2 linked regions of the Piscinibacter gummiphilus genome follow. Each later gene encodes a partner of the first gene's protein in a complex. Links are inferred from orthologs where the notes say so. Each region holds a gene or a part of one and is shown in the gene's direction. Other genes may lie near its edges.

Region 1 (6,614 bases):
ATCACGCCTCGGCGCCTGTTGCGGGCGCCGAGGGTCCCGGCCTTCGCCGGGATGACGGGCCTTTTACTTCAGGCCAGCCGCGGCGCGAAGCACGGCGGCCTTGTCGGTGGCTTCCCACGTGAACTCCGGCTCTTCCCGGCCGAAGTGGCCGTACGCAGCGGTCTTCTCGTAGATCGGGCGCAGCAGGTCGAGCATCTGGATGATGCCCTTCGGACGCAGGTCGAAGTGCTCGTTGACGAGCGCGGCGATCTTGTCGTCGGGGATCACGCCCGTGCCTTCGGTGTAGACGGTCACGTTCATCGGGCGGGCCACGCCGATGGCGTACGCCACCTGCACCTGGCACTGGCGGGCGAGGCCGGCGGCCACGACGTTCTTCGCGACGTAGCGGGCGGCGTAGGCGGCCGAGCGGTCGACCTTGCTCGGGTCCTTGCCGCTGAAGGCGCCACCGCCGTGCGGGCAGGCGCCGCCGTACGTGTCGACGATGATCTTGCGGCCGGTCAGGCCGCAGTCACCCTGCGGGCCGCCGATGACGAAGCGGCCGGTCGGGTTGATCAGGTACTTCGTTTCCTTCAGCCACTCCTTCGGGAGCACCGGCTTGATGATCTCCTCGATGACGGCCTCGATGAACGAGGGCTTCATCTTCGACGAGGTTTCGCTCTGGTCGGGGTGGTGCTGCGTGGAGAGCACGACGGTGTCGATCGAGTGCGGCTTGCCGTCGACGTAGCGCATCGTCACCTGGCTCTTGGCGTCCGGGCGCAGGAACGGCAGGCGGCCGTCCTTGCGCAGCTGGGCCTGGCGCTCGACGAGGCGGTGGGCGTAGTGGATCGGGGCCGGCATCAGTTCCGGCGTCTCGTCGCAGGCGTAGCCGAACATCAGGCCCTGGTCGCCGGCGCCGATGTTGAGGTGGTCGTCGGACGCGTGGTCGACGCCCTGGGCGATGTCGTTGCTCTGCTTGTCGTAGCAGACCATCACGGCACAACCCTTGTAGTCGATGCCGTAGTCGGTGTTGTCGTAGCCGATGCGCTTGATGGTGTCGCGCGCGACCTGGATGTAGTCGACGTGCGCGTTCGTGGTGATTTCACCGGCGAGCACCACGAGACCCGTGTTAGTCAGCGTCTCGGCGGCGACACGCGAACGGGGGTCTTGCTTGAAAATGGCGTCGAGGATGGCGTCCGAGATCTGGTCGGCGACCTTGTCGGGGTGGCCTTCGGAGACGGATTCGGAAGTGAAAAGGAAATCGTTCGACACTCTTAAACTCCAGGCAATGGTTGGAAACGCGTTGCCGGACCGGAGGGTTTTCGAGCGGCGAACGCTTTAGCAGAATTTTTGAGTCGCCCTGCAAGTAGTTCAATAACTCGGCGACCCGAGCATTATAGAGACTTCCCCACCCGATGCTGACCCTATTCCGTTGGTTCTCCAGGTTTCCGCTGCGCGTGCTGCATGCCCTCGGCGCGCTGCTGGGCTGGATCACCTACGCCTGCTCGCCCACCTACCGGCGCCGGCTCCAGGCCAACGCCACCCTCGCGGGTGTCCCCGAGGCCGAATGGCGCGGTGCCATCGCGTCGGCCGGGCGCATGGTGGCCGAGATCCCGTACCTGTGGGGCCGCCCGCCCGGCGAGCCCATCCTCCCGAAGGTGCGCTTCGAGAACGAGGGGCTGCTGGCCGACGCGCTGGCCCAGGGCCAGGGCGTGCTGCTGCTCACGCCGCACATGGGCAGCTTCGAGGTGACGGCCCAGGCCATCGCCGAGCGGTTCGGCGCCACCCAGCCCATCACCGTGCTGTACCGGCCGGCGCGCCACCCGCTGCTGAAGGAACTGGTCCGTACCTCCCGCGAGCGGCCGAACCTGATGGCCGCGCCGGCCACGCTGTCGGGCGTGCGCCAGATGATCCGGGCCCTGCGCAAGGGCGAGATGGTGGGCCTGCTGCCCGACCAGGTGCCGCCCGACGGCATGGGCGTGTGGGCCCCGTTCTTCGGCCAGCCCGCGTACACGATGACGCTGGCCTCGCGCCTCGTGCAGCAGACCGGCGCCACGCTGCTGCTCACCTGGGGCGAACGGCTGCCTCACGGCGCGGGTTTCGTGCAGCGCTTCCTGCCGTTCCCGGAGGCGCTGCCCGCCGATGCGGCAGAATCCGCGGCCGCGATCAACCGGGCGATGGAGGGGCTGATCCGCCAGCGCCCGTCGCAGTACCTGTGGGGCTACCACCGGTACAAGGCCCCGCGCGAACAGCCCGCGGCCTCGGAGAACAAGGAGTAAACGCGTGGCGACACGACTGCTGTTGGGGTTCCTGTGGCTGCTGCAATGGCTGCCGTTGTCGGTGCTGGCCGCCCTCGGGCGCGGGCTGGGCAGCCTGCTGTGGCGTGTCGCGTCGTCGCGCCGCCGCATCGCGTTGCGCAACCTCGAACTGTGTTTCCCGGACCTGACCCTGGAAGACCGCCGCAAGCTCGGCAAGGAACACTTCCAGTGGCTGGGCCGCAGCATCCTCGAACGCAGCCTGCTGTGGTTCGCGTCGGCCGAGCGCCTGAAGAAGGTGATCCACGTCGAGGGCGACGTGAAGCTCGCCGAGCGCAGCAGCAAGCCGGTGATGTGGCTCGTGCCGCACTTCATGGGCCTCGACGTGGCCGGGGTCGCGGTGCTGCTGTTCCAGGAGCACGAGGGCTGCTCGATGTACCAGGAGCAGAGCAACAAGGCGATGGACGCGGTGATCCGCCGCGGCCGCCTGCGCTTCGGCCATGCGCAGATCTTCCCGCGCAGCGACAAGGCGTTGCCGCTGATCCGGGCCATCCGCCGCGGCGTGGCGTTCTTCAACCTGCCCGACATGGACTTCGGCGAACGGGACGCCGCGTTCGTGCCGTTCTTCGGGGTGCCGTGCGCCACGTTGCTGGCCCCGTCGCGCATGGCCAAGGCGCTCGACATGGTGGTGCAGCCCGTGATCGCCGAGATGCTGCCGGGCGGGCAGGGCTACCGCGTGCGCTTCGGCGAGCCGTGGACCCACTTCCCCACCGACGACGCGCTGGCCGACACGGCCGCGATGAACAAGTGGATCGAGGCGGAGATCCGCCACAACCCGGCCCAGTACCTGTGGGTCCACAAGCGTTTCAAGACCCGGCCGGCGGGTGAACCCTCGTTGTATTGAACCGCCGGGCGGATAATCGCGGGATGCGACTGCCATTCACCAAGATGCATGGCGCGGGCAACGACTTCGTCGTGCTCGACGCCACCCGCGCCCCGCTCGACCTGACCGAGGCGCAGCTGCGCCACCTGGGCGACCGCCACTTCGGCGTGGGCGCCGACCAGATCCTCCTCGTCGAACGCACCGCCACGCCGGGCGTCGACTTCCGCTACCGCATCTTCAACGGCGGCAGCGGCGAGGAGGTGGAGCAGTGCGGCAACGGCTCGCGATGCTTCGTGCGCTACGTGGTCGACAAGGGCCTCACCGACAAGTCCACCATCCGCGTCGAGACCCTGAACTCGCTGCTCGAGCTGCGGCTGCAGAACGACGGCCGTGTCACGGTCGACATGGGTGCGCCGGTGTTCGAGCCGGCCCGCGTGCCGTTCGATCCGTCGGGCCTGGAGCCCCGTGTTGTCGCCGACTCGCCGCTGTGGCCGCTCGACGTGAACGGCGAACGGGTCGAGATCGCCGCGGTGTCCATGGGCAACCCGCATGCGGTGCAGGTCGTGACCGACGTCGACACGGCACCGGTCGCCACGCAGGGGCCCGCCATCGAATCCCATCCCCGTTTCCCGCGGCGCGTGAACGCCGGCTTCCTGCAGGTGGTGGACCGCCGCCACGTGCGCCTGCGCGTCTACGAACGCGGCGCCGGCGAGACGCTGGCCTGCGGCACCGGTGCATGCGCGGCCGTGGTCGCCGGCATCCGGCGGGGGCTGCTCGACGCGGTTGTCGACGTCGAGACGCGCGGCGGCCGCCTGACGATCGAATGGCAAGGGGGCGACGCGCCGGTCCTGATGACCGGCCCGGCCGTCACCGTCTACGAAGGAGCAATCGAACTGTGAGTAGCATGAACCTGCAAGGCATCACCGAAACCGACATCGCGAACTACCTGGTCAACACGCCCGGGTTCTTCGAACGCCACGCCGAACTGCTGGCGTCCATCCAGCTCACCAGCCCGCACGGCCAGCGCGCCGTCTCGCTGCAGGAGCGGCAGATGGAAATGCTGCGCGACAAGCACAAGGGCCTGGAGCTGCGCATCGTCGAGATGATCCGCTACGGCCAGGAGAACCTCGCCATCGCCGACCGGCTGCACCGCTGGACGCGCCAGATCCTGCTGACGCAGAACCCGAGCGACGTGCCCGAGGTGCTGGTCAGCGAGCTGCAGCACCAGTTCATGATCCCGCAGGCGGGCATCCGCCTCTGGGGCGCGGCCGAGATGTTCCAGGGCCAGCCGTTCTCGCGTGACGTGAGCGTCGACGCGCAGAGCTTCGCGACGAGCCTCACGCAACCGTACTGCGGCATCAACTCCGGGTTCGAGGCCTCGTCGTGGCTCGACGACCCGTCCACCGTCACGTCGATGGCACTGATCCCGCTGCGCCACGACCTCGCCACGCCGGCCTTCGGCCTGCTGGTGCTCGGTTCGCCCGATCCCACGCGTTTCAGCGCGGACATGGGCACCGACTTCCTCGTGCGCATCGGCGACCTCGCCAGCGCCGGCTTGTCGCGGCTGCTGCCGCCGCGCTGAGCGCATGGCGACCGGTGTCGATGCCAACGCCGCCCCTTCGGAGGCGGCGCTCGCGCCCGACATCGCGTCCCACCTGCAGCACCTGCAGGTCGAGCGCAAGCTCGCGCCCCGCACGCTGGCGCTGTACCACGAGGCGCTCCTGCGCCTGCAGCGTTTCGCCGAGGGGCAGCCCGTCGAGCTGCGCCGGGCCCAGGTGCACCACGTGCGGCGCTGGGCCGCGCAGCTGCGCGCCAGTGGCCTCGCGCCGCGCAGCATCGCGCTGGTGCTGTCGGCCTGGCGGGGCTTCTACCGCTGGCTGGGGCGCGACGGGCTCGTCGACCTGAACCCGGTCGAAGGCGTGCGCGCGCCGAAGGCGGCCATCCCGCTGCCGAAGGCGCTGTCCGTCGACCAGGCGGTGACCCTCGCCGAAGCGCCCGCGGAACACGACGACCCCGCCATCGCCGCGCGCGACCAGTGTGTCGTCGAGCTGCTGTACGGCTGCGGGCTGCGGGTCGGTGAACTCGAGGGCCTCGACCTCGTGGCCGGGCCCGAGACCGCGGGCTGGATCGACGCGGCCGACGGCCTCGCCCACGTGTTCGGCAAGGGCAGCAAGCGGCGCGGTGTGCCGGTGGGCGGGCCCGCGCTGAAGGCGCTGGCCGGGTGGCTCGCGCTGCGGTCCACGATGGCGCGGGCCGACGAGCCGGCGCTGTTCGTCAACCAGCGCGGCACGCGGCTCACCGCGGCGCAGGTGCGCGCGCGGCTCAAGCGGCGCGCGGTGCAGGCGGGCCTGCCCACGCACGTCCATCCGCACATGCTGCGGCACTCGTTCGCGTCGCACGTGCTGCAGTCCAGCGGCGACCTGCGCGCGGTGCAGGAGCTGCTGGGCCACGCGAACATCCGCACCACGCAGGTCTACACGAAGCTCGACTTCCAGCACCTCGCGAAGGTGTACGACGCGGCGCATCCGCGGGCGAAGAAGAAGTAGCGCGACAATCCGGGGCATGAAGACGATCGTTCTGAGGGAGGGCAAGGACCGCTCCCTGCGCAAGCGCCACCCCTGGGTGTTCCCGGGCAGCATCGCCAGCGGCAAGGCCGACCCCGGCGAAACCGTGCGGGTCAACGCCCACGACGGCAGTTTCCTCGCGTGGGCGGCCTACAGCCCCGCGTCGCAGATCCGCGTGCGGGCCTGGAGCTTCGACCAGGCCGAGCGCATCGACGCCAGCTTCTTCGAGCGCCGCATCCGCGAGGCCGTGGCCATCCGCGCGCGGTTGCCCATCGCGAGCGACGGCGTGCGCCTGATCCATGGCGAGGCCGACGGCCTGCCGGGCCTGATCGTGGACCGCTACGGCGACACGCTGAGCGCCCAGTTCCTGTCGGCCGGCATCGAACGCTGGAAACAGGTCATCGCCGACCATCTGCTGAAGGCCACGGGCCTCACGCGCCTGTACGAACGCAGCGACGCGAATGCACGCGAACTCGAAGGCCTGCCGCAGGTGACCGGCTGGCTGCGCGGCGATGGCCCCACCGAGATCACGATCCGCGAACACGACTGGCAACTGACCGTGGACGTGGCCGAGGGCCACAAGACCGGTTTCTACCTCGACCAGCGGGACAGCCGCAAGCTCTTCGCCGACACCGTGCGCCACTTCGGCTGCCAGCGTGTGCTCAACTGCTACAGCTACACGGGCGGCTTCAGCGTGGCTGGCCTCTCGGGCGGTGCGGCCCACGTGACGAGCGTGGACTCGTCGGGCCCGGCGCTGGCGCGGGCCACGGCCCACGTCGCGCTCAACGGTTTCGACGCGTCGCGCCACGAGGCACTGGACGCCGACGTCAACGCCACGCTGCGCGAGTTCGTGCGCCAGGGCCGGCGCTTCGACGCCATCGTGCTCGACCCGCCGAAGTTCGCGCCCACGGCCGCCCACGCCGAACGCGCGGCACG
Region 2 (6,552 bases), 4.7 Mb from region 1 along the record:
GCTCTACGTCGACGGCGAGTTCGTCGGCGGCTCGGACATCATGATGGAGATGTACGAGGCCGGTGAGCTGCAGCAGGTGCTGGGCACCAAGACGGCCTGACGCGGCCATGACGCAATCGCCGGTCCGGCCCGCCCGGGTGGTGGTCGGCATCACCGGCGCGACGGGGGCGGTGTACGGCGTGCGCCTGCTCGAACGCCTGCGGGCCGCAGGCGCCGAATCCCACCTCGTCGTGAGCCCGGCCGGTGTGCTCAACGTGTTTCACGAACTGGGCCTCGACCGCGGCGCGCTGGAGGCCCTGGCCCACACCGCCTACAACCCGGGCGACGTGGGCGCCGCCATCGCGAGCGGCTCGTTCGCCACGGATGCAATGGTCATCGCGCCCTGCTCCATGAAGACGCTGGCCTCGGTGGCCCACGGGCTGTCCGACAACCTGCTGAGCCGCGCGGCCGACGTCACGCTGAAGGAACGCCGCCGCCTCGTGATGATGGTGCGCGAAACCCCCTTCAACCTCGCCCACCTGCGCAACATGACGGCCGTCACCGAGATGGGTGCCGTGGTGTTTCCGCCGCTTCCGGCGTTCTATCACCGGCCGCAGTCCATCGACGAGATGGTCGATGACACGGTGGAGCGGGTGCTGGCGCTGCTCGGGGTGTCGGCTGCGGCGCCGAAGTCCTGGAACGGGCTCTGACTCAGGCCGCGGGGTTGTAGTCCCAGGCCTTCTTGGCGCCGAACACCAGGTTCGGGTACTCGGGCTTCCCCCGGCTGCCGTTGTACCGCCCGAGCGCCATGTACATGTCCCCGCGCTCCCGGTCGAGGTAGTGCCGCAGGATCACGCAACCGAAGCGCAGGTTGGTCTGCATGTGGAACAGCCGGGCCGGTTCACCGTCGCCGATCAGGCGCGCCCAGAACGGCATCACCTGGGTGTACCCGCGGGCGCCCGCGATGCTGATGGCGTACTTGCGGAAGCCGCTCTCGACCTGGATCAGGCCGAGGAACAACGCGGTGTCGAGGCCCGCGCGCTTGGTCTCGTAGTAGACCGTCTCGAGGAACTCCACCCGCGTGACGTGCTCGGCCTTGCGGCGCTTGAGCCGGTTGCTCATCTCGCCCAGCCAGCGCAGGTACGCGATGCGCGCCTCGACGTTGTCGAAGGTGGGCTTCGGGGGCGCGTTGTTCGCGATGGCAGCCGACAGCACCGAACGCACCGCGTCGGCGAGCGGTTCCTCGGCCTGGCGGCCGGCGAGCGCCACGCCGGGCGCGAGGGACAGCGACGGGGCCGCGAGGGCCGCCAGCGCCAGCTGCCGCCTCGTGAGACCCGAGGCGGCGGGACTCACCGGGCTCATCGTCCGAGCTTGGCCTTCACGAAGTCCACGATGCCGGCGAGCGGCACGGACTCGGCCTGCGCGTCGCGGCGGCCCTGGTACTCGACCTGGCCGTCCTTCAGGCCGCGGTCGCCCAGCACCACGCGGTGCGGCACACCCACGAGCTCCCAGTCGGCAAACATCGCACCCGGGCGTTCGCCCCGGTTGTCGAGGATCACGTCCACGCCCAGGGCCTGCAGTTCGCCGTACAGCTTGTCGGCGGCGGCCTGCACGTCGGCCGAGCGGTCGTAGCCGATGGGGCACAGCACGAGCTCGAACGGTGCCATGGCCGCCGGCCAGATGATGCCACGCTCGTCGTTGTTCTGCTCGATGGCCGCGCCCAGGATGCGCGTGACGCCGATGCCGTAGCAGCCCATCTCCATCAGCTGCGGCTTGCCGTTCTCGTCGAGGTACGTGGCGTTCAGCGGCTTCGAGTACACGGTGCCGAGGTTGAACACGTGGCCCACCTCGATGCCGCGCTGGATCGCGAGCACGCCCTTGCCGTCCGGCGACGGGTCGCCCTCGACGACGTTGCGCAGGTCGGCGACGAGGTCGGGTTCGGGCAGGTCGCGGCCCCAGTTCACGCCGGTGATGTGGAAATCGACCTCGTTGGCGCCGACGACGAAGTCGCTCATGTTCGCCACGGTGCGGTCGGCCACGATCTTCACCGGCTGCTTCAGCCCCACGGGGCCGAGGTAACCCGGCTTGGTGCCGAAGTGGCTCTCGATCTCGCCGACGGTGGCGAAGCGGAAGCCCTGGTTCAGGCCCGGCACCTTGTTCGCCTTGACCTCGTTCAGGTCGTGGTCGCCGCGCACGAGCAGCAGCCACACCGTGGTCTTCGTGACATCGCCCGCCTCGGTCTTCTCGTCGGTGGCCAGCACCAGCGACTTCACCGTGCGCTCCAGCGGGATCGACAGCAGCTGCGCCACGTCGGCGCACGTGCTCTTGCCCGGCGTGGGCGTCTTCACGAGGGCCTGCGTGGCCGCGCCGCGCGTGGCGATCAGCGGCAGCGCCTCGGCCAGCTCGATGTTGGCGGCGTAGTCGGACGTGGGGCAGTACACGAGCGCGTCTTCACCGGTGTCGGCGATGACCTGGAACTCGTGCGACAGCGCGCCACCGATGGCGCCCGTGTCGGCGGCCACCGCACGGTAGGTCAGGCCCAGGCGCTCGAAGATGCGGCAGTACGCGGCGTACATGGCCTCGTAGCTCTTCACCGCGGCCTCGGCGTTGCGGTCGAAGGAGTACGCGTCCTTCATCGTGAACTCGCGGCCGCGCATCACGCCGAAACGCGGACGGCGCTCGTCGCGGAACTTCGTCTGGATGTGGAAGAAGTTGCGCGGCAGCTGGCGGTAGCTGCGCAGCTCCTGGCGGGCGATGTCGGTGATGACCTCTTCGCTGGTGGGCTGCAGGATGAAGTCGCGGTCATGGCGGTCCTTGACGCGCAGCATCTCCGGGCCCATCTTGTCCCAGCGGCCGGACTCCTGCCACAGCTCGGCGGGCTGCACCACGGGCATCAGCAGCTCGACGGCACCGGCACGCACCATCTCCTCGCGGATCACGTTCTCGACCTTGCGGATCACCCGAAGCCCGATCGGCATGTAGGTGTAGATGCCCGCCCCGAGGCGCTTGATGTACCCGGCGCGCATCATCAGCTTCTGGCTGACGACCTCGGCCTCGGCAGGGGCTTCCTTCAGGGTGGAGATGAAAAACTGGGACGCTTTCATGGGCAGCAGTTGGGCGGTGAGGGCGGAGGATCAGCGGGGGGGAACGGCGGAGAATCGGAGCGGGATTCTGCGGGGTTGATTCCCGTCATCCCGGTGCAATAATGATTTCAACTAGAGATTTCGAGGTTGATTATGCTCGACAGGGATGGGTTCAGACCCAACGTCGGCATCATCCTGCTCAACCCCCGTAACCAAGTGTTCTGGGGCAAGCGCATCCGCACCCACTCCTGGCAGTTCCCGCAGGGGGGCATCAAGTACGGCGAGACGCCCGAGCAGGCGATGTTCCGCGAGCTCCACGAGGAGGTGGGGCTCTTGCCCGACCACGTCCGCATCGTGGCGCGCACGCGCGACTGGCTGCGGTACGAGGTGCCCGACCACTTCATCCGCCGCGACGCCCGGGGTCACTACCGCGGCCAGAAGCAGATCTGGTTCCTGTTGCAGCTCGTGGGCCGCGACAGCGACATGAACCTGCGCGCCAGCGACCACCCCGAGTTCGACGCCTGGCGCTGGAACGAGTACTGGGTGCCGCTCGAGTGGGTCATCGAGTTCAAGCGCGAGGTCTACCAGATGGCCCTCACCGAACTCGCGCGCTTCCTGCCGCGCAGCAACCACCACAACCGCTACCTGCGGTCGGGCATGCGCACGCACCACCGCGACGAAGGGCACGACGACCGGCACGACGACCGGCACGAAGAACAGGCGCCGCCGCCACTGCACGCCGGGCCGGTGGAGCCCGACGAGGCCGACAACGCGCAGGCGCCGGCGCCCAAGGATCCCGAGACCTGACCCGGCCCGGGACCGGCCTGGTCCTCAGCTGAGGATCAGGTTGTCCCGGTGGATCATCTCGTGCTCGAGCGTGAAGCCGAGCAGGCGCTCGAACTCCGACGAGGGCTTGCGTGCGATGAGACGCGCTTCCGCGGCGGAGTAGTTCGCGAGGCCCCGGGCGATCTCGACGCCGGCACCGTTGCGCACGGCGATCACGTCGCCCCGCACGAACTCGCCGATCACCTCGACCATGCCGATGGGCAGCAGGCTCTTGCCGTCGTCGCGCAGCTTCGACACCGCGCCATCGTCCACCACCACGGCGCCGCGCATCTTCAGGTGGTCGGCCATCCACTGCTTGCGGGCGGCCATCTTCGCCGTGCTGGCGGTGAGCGCCGTGCCGATGGCCTCGCCTGCAGCCAGCCGCAGCAGCACGTCGGTCTCGCGGCCCCAGGCGATCACCGTGGAGGCACCGCTGCGCGCGGCGCGCTTGGCGGCGAGGATCTTCGTGATCATTCCGCCGCTGCCGATGGCCGAGCCCACGCCGCCGGCCATCTGCTCGAGCTCGGGCGTGCCGGCCTCGGCCACGTCGATGAACTTCGCGTCGGGGTTCTTGCGCGGGTCGGCCGAGTACAGGCCGCGCTGGTCGGTGAGGATGACGAGGGCGTCGGCCTCGATCAGGTTCGCCACGAGCGCGCCGAGCGTGTCGTTGTCGCCGAACTTGATCTCGTCGGTGACGACGGTGTCGTTCTCGTTGATGACCGGCACCACGTTCAGGCGCAGCAGCGCCAGCAGCGTCGAGCGGGCGTTGAGGTAGCGCTCGCGGTCGGCGAGGTCGGCGTGCGTGAGCAGCACCTGGGCGCTGCCCATGCCGTACGCGCGCAGCTGCGTTTCGTAGATCTGCGCGAGGCCCATCTGGCCCACCGCGGCGGCGGCCTGCAGCTCGTGGATCTCCTTCGGGCGCGTGCGCCACCCGAGGCGCTTCATGCCCTCGGCGATGGCACCGCTCGACACCATCACCACCTCCCGGCCCTCGGCGGCCAGCGCCGCCATCTGGCGGCACCAGTTGCCCACGGCCTCGGCGTCGATGCCGCGACCCTCGTTGGTCACGAGGCTCGAACCCACCTTCACGACGATGCGTCGTGCGTTCTTGAGCACGTCACTCATGAGACGACGAGGGCTGTTGGGCTTCGGCCTTGTCGAAACGGGGGTCCGGATCGTCCGGCACCACGTTCTTCAGCTTCGACACGTGTTCGTAGATCGCGTGCACGAGGCCTTCGCAGCCCTCGCGCGTCAGCGCGGAGATCTGGAACACCGGGCCCTTCCACTTGAAGCGCTTGACGAAGTCCTTCACGCGCTTCTCGCGTTCGTCCTCCGGCACCATGTCGAGCTTGTTCAGCACGAGCCAGCGCGGCTTCTCGTAGAGCTCGTCGTCGTACTTCTTCAGTTCGGCCACGATGGCCTTCGCCTGGGCGACCGGGTCGATGCTTTCGTCGAACGGGGCCATGTCGACGAGGTGCAGCAGCAGGTGCGTGCGCTGCAGGTGGCGCAGGAAGAGGTGGCCGAGGCCGGCCCCTTCGGACGCGCCCTCGATCAGGCCGGGAATGTCGGCCACGACGAAGCTCTGCTCGGCCTGCACGCGCACCACGCCCAGGTTCGGGTGCAGCGTGGTGAAGGGATAGTCGGCGATCTTCGGGCGGGCATTCGAGATGGCCGCGATCAGCGTCGACTTGCCCGCGTTGGGCATGCCCAGCAGGCCCACGTCGGCCAGCACGCGCATCTCGAGCTTGAGCTTGAAGGCCTGGCCGGGCCAGCCGGGGGTCTTCTGGCGCGGCGCGCGGTTCGTGCTCGTCTTGAAGTGCATGTTGCCGAAGCCGCCGTCACCGCCCTTGGCGATCAGGATCTTCTCGTCCGGCACCAGCAGCTCGGCGATCACGTTGCCAGTCTCGACGTCGGTGATGATCGTGCCCATCGGCATGCGCAGCACGATGTCTTCCGCGGCGGCGCCGAACTGGTCGGAGCCACGGCCGTTCTCGCCGCGGCGTGCCTCGTGGCGGCGGGCGTAGCGGTAGTCGATCAGGGTGTTGAGGTTGCGGTCGCCCATGGCGTACACGCTGCCGCCCTTGCCGCCGTCGCCCCCGTTCGGGCCGCCGAACGGGAGGAACTTCTCGCGGCGGAAGCTCATGCAGCCGTTGCCGCCGTCGCCTGCCACGACATCGATGGTGGCTTCGTCAACGAATTTCATGGTGTGTCCTGACGGACACCCAGGGCATCCGTTCGATTTGAGGGACTCGGTCGCGAATGGTAAGCGACCGGCCCGGTCCTGATTCCTCGGCCGAAAAAACAAAGCCCCGGCGGACCGGGGCTTCGTTCGATCAGGCGGGAAGCGAAGCTGCGGTGCAGCTCCGGCTTCTTCAGGCCTTGATGCTGACGGTGCGGCGGTTGGCCGAACCCTTGACCGCGAACTCGACGGTACCGTCGGTGAGCGCGAACAGCGTGTGGTCCTTGCCGATGCCGACGTTCACGCCGGGGTGGAACTGGGTGCCACGCTGGCGGACGATGATCGAACCGGCCGAGATGACTTGCCCGCCGAACGCTTTCACGCCCAGCATCTTCGGTTGAGAGTCGCGGCCGTTCCGTGTGGAACCGCCGCCCTTTTTCTGTGCCATGGTGCTTTAACTCCTGGAGAATCGGATTCAGGTTGCCG

Evidence for each region.
Region 2: the proteins of dapF (region 1) and A4W93_RS24540 are in contact, whole or in part, in a solved structure (PDB 5YGU), measured with the Escherichia coli proteins. The link is inferred for Piscinibacter gummiphilus from one-to-one orthologs.

Annotation. Positions count from the first base shown.
Region 1 is NZ_CP015118.1:694,015-700,628, forward strand. The notes cover bases 2,301-5,085. They hold dapF (diaminopimelate epimerase), read left to right. Parts: upstream 2,301-3,158; coding sequence 3,159-4,013; downstream 4,014-5,085. Other genes in these bases: A4W93_RS03165 (LpxL/LpxP family acyltransferase), read left to right, coding at 2,301-3,135; A4W93_RS03175 (DUF484 family protein), read left to right, coding at 4,019-4,696; A4W93_RS03180 (tyrosine recombinase XerC), read left to right, coding at 4,701-5,085. Also shown: metK (methionine adenosyltransferase), read right to left, coding at 64-1,248; A4W93_RS03160 (lysophospholipid acyltransferase family protein), read left to right, coding at 1,392-2,255; more of A4W93_RS03165, read left to right, coding at 2,260-2,300; more of A4W93_RS03180, read left to right, coding at 5,086-5,660; A4W93_RS03185 (class I SAM-dependent rRNA methyltransferase), read left to right, coding at 5,677-6,614. UniProt on the Escherichia coli protein: Involved in the succinylase branch of the L-lysine biosynthesis and in the biosynthesis of the pentapeptide incorporated in the peptidoglycan moiety. Catalyzes the stereoinversion of LL-2,6-diaminopimelate (L,L-DAP) to meso-diaminopimelate (meso-DAP).
Region 2 is NZ_CP015118.1:5,365,435-5,371,986, forward strand. What follows is about bases 2,320-5,042. They hold A4W93_RS24540 (RNA pyrophosphohydrolase), read left to right. Parts: upstream 2,320-3,215; coding sequence 3,216-3,869; downstream 3,870-5,042. Other genes in these bases: A4W93_RS24535 (proline--tRNA ligase), read right to left, coding at 2,320-3,083; proB (glutamate 5-kinase), read right to left, coding at 3,894-5,012; cgtA (Obg family GTPase CgtA), read right to left, coding at 5,005-5,042. In the rest of the region: grxD (Grx4 family monothiol glutaredoxin), read left to right, coding at 1-100; A4W93_RS24525 (UbiX family flavin prenyltransferase), read left to right, coding at 108-689; A4W93_RS24530 (lytic transglycosylase domain-containing protein), read right to left, coding at 691-1,341; more of A4W93_RS24535, read right to left, coding at 1,338-2,319; more of cgtA, read right to left, coding at 5,043-6,090; rpmA (50S ribosomal protein L27), read right to left, coding at 6,260-6,514. UniProt on the Escherichia coli protein: Master regulator of 5'-end-dependent mRNA decay.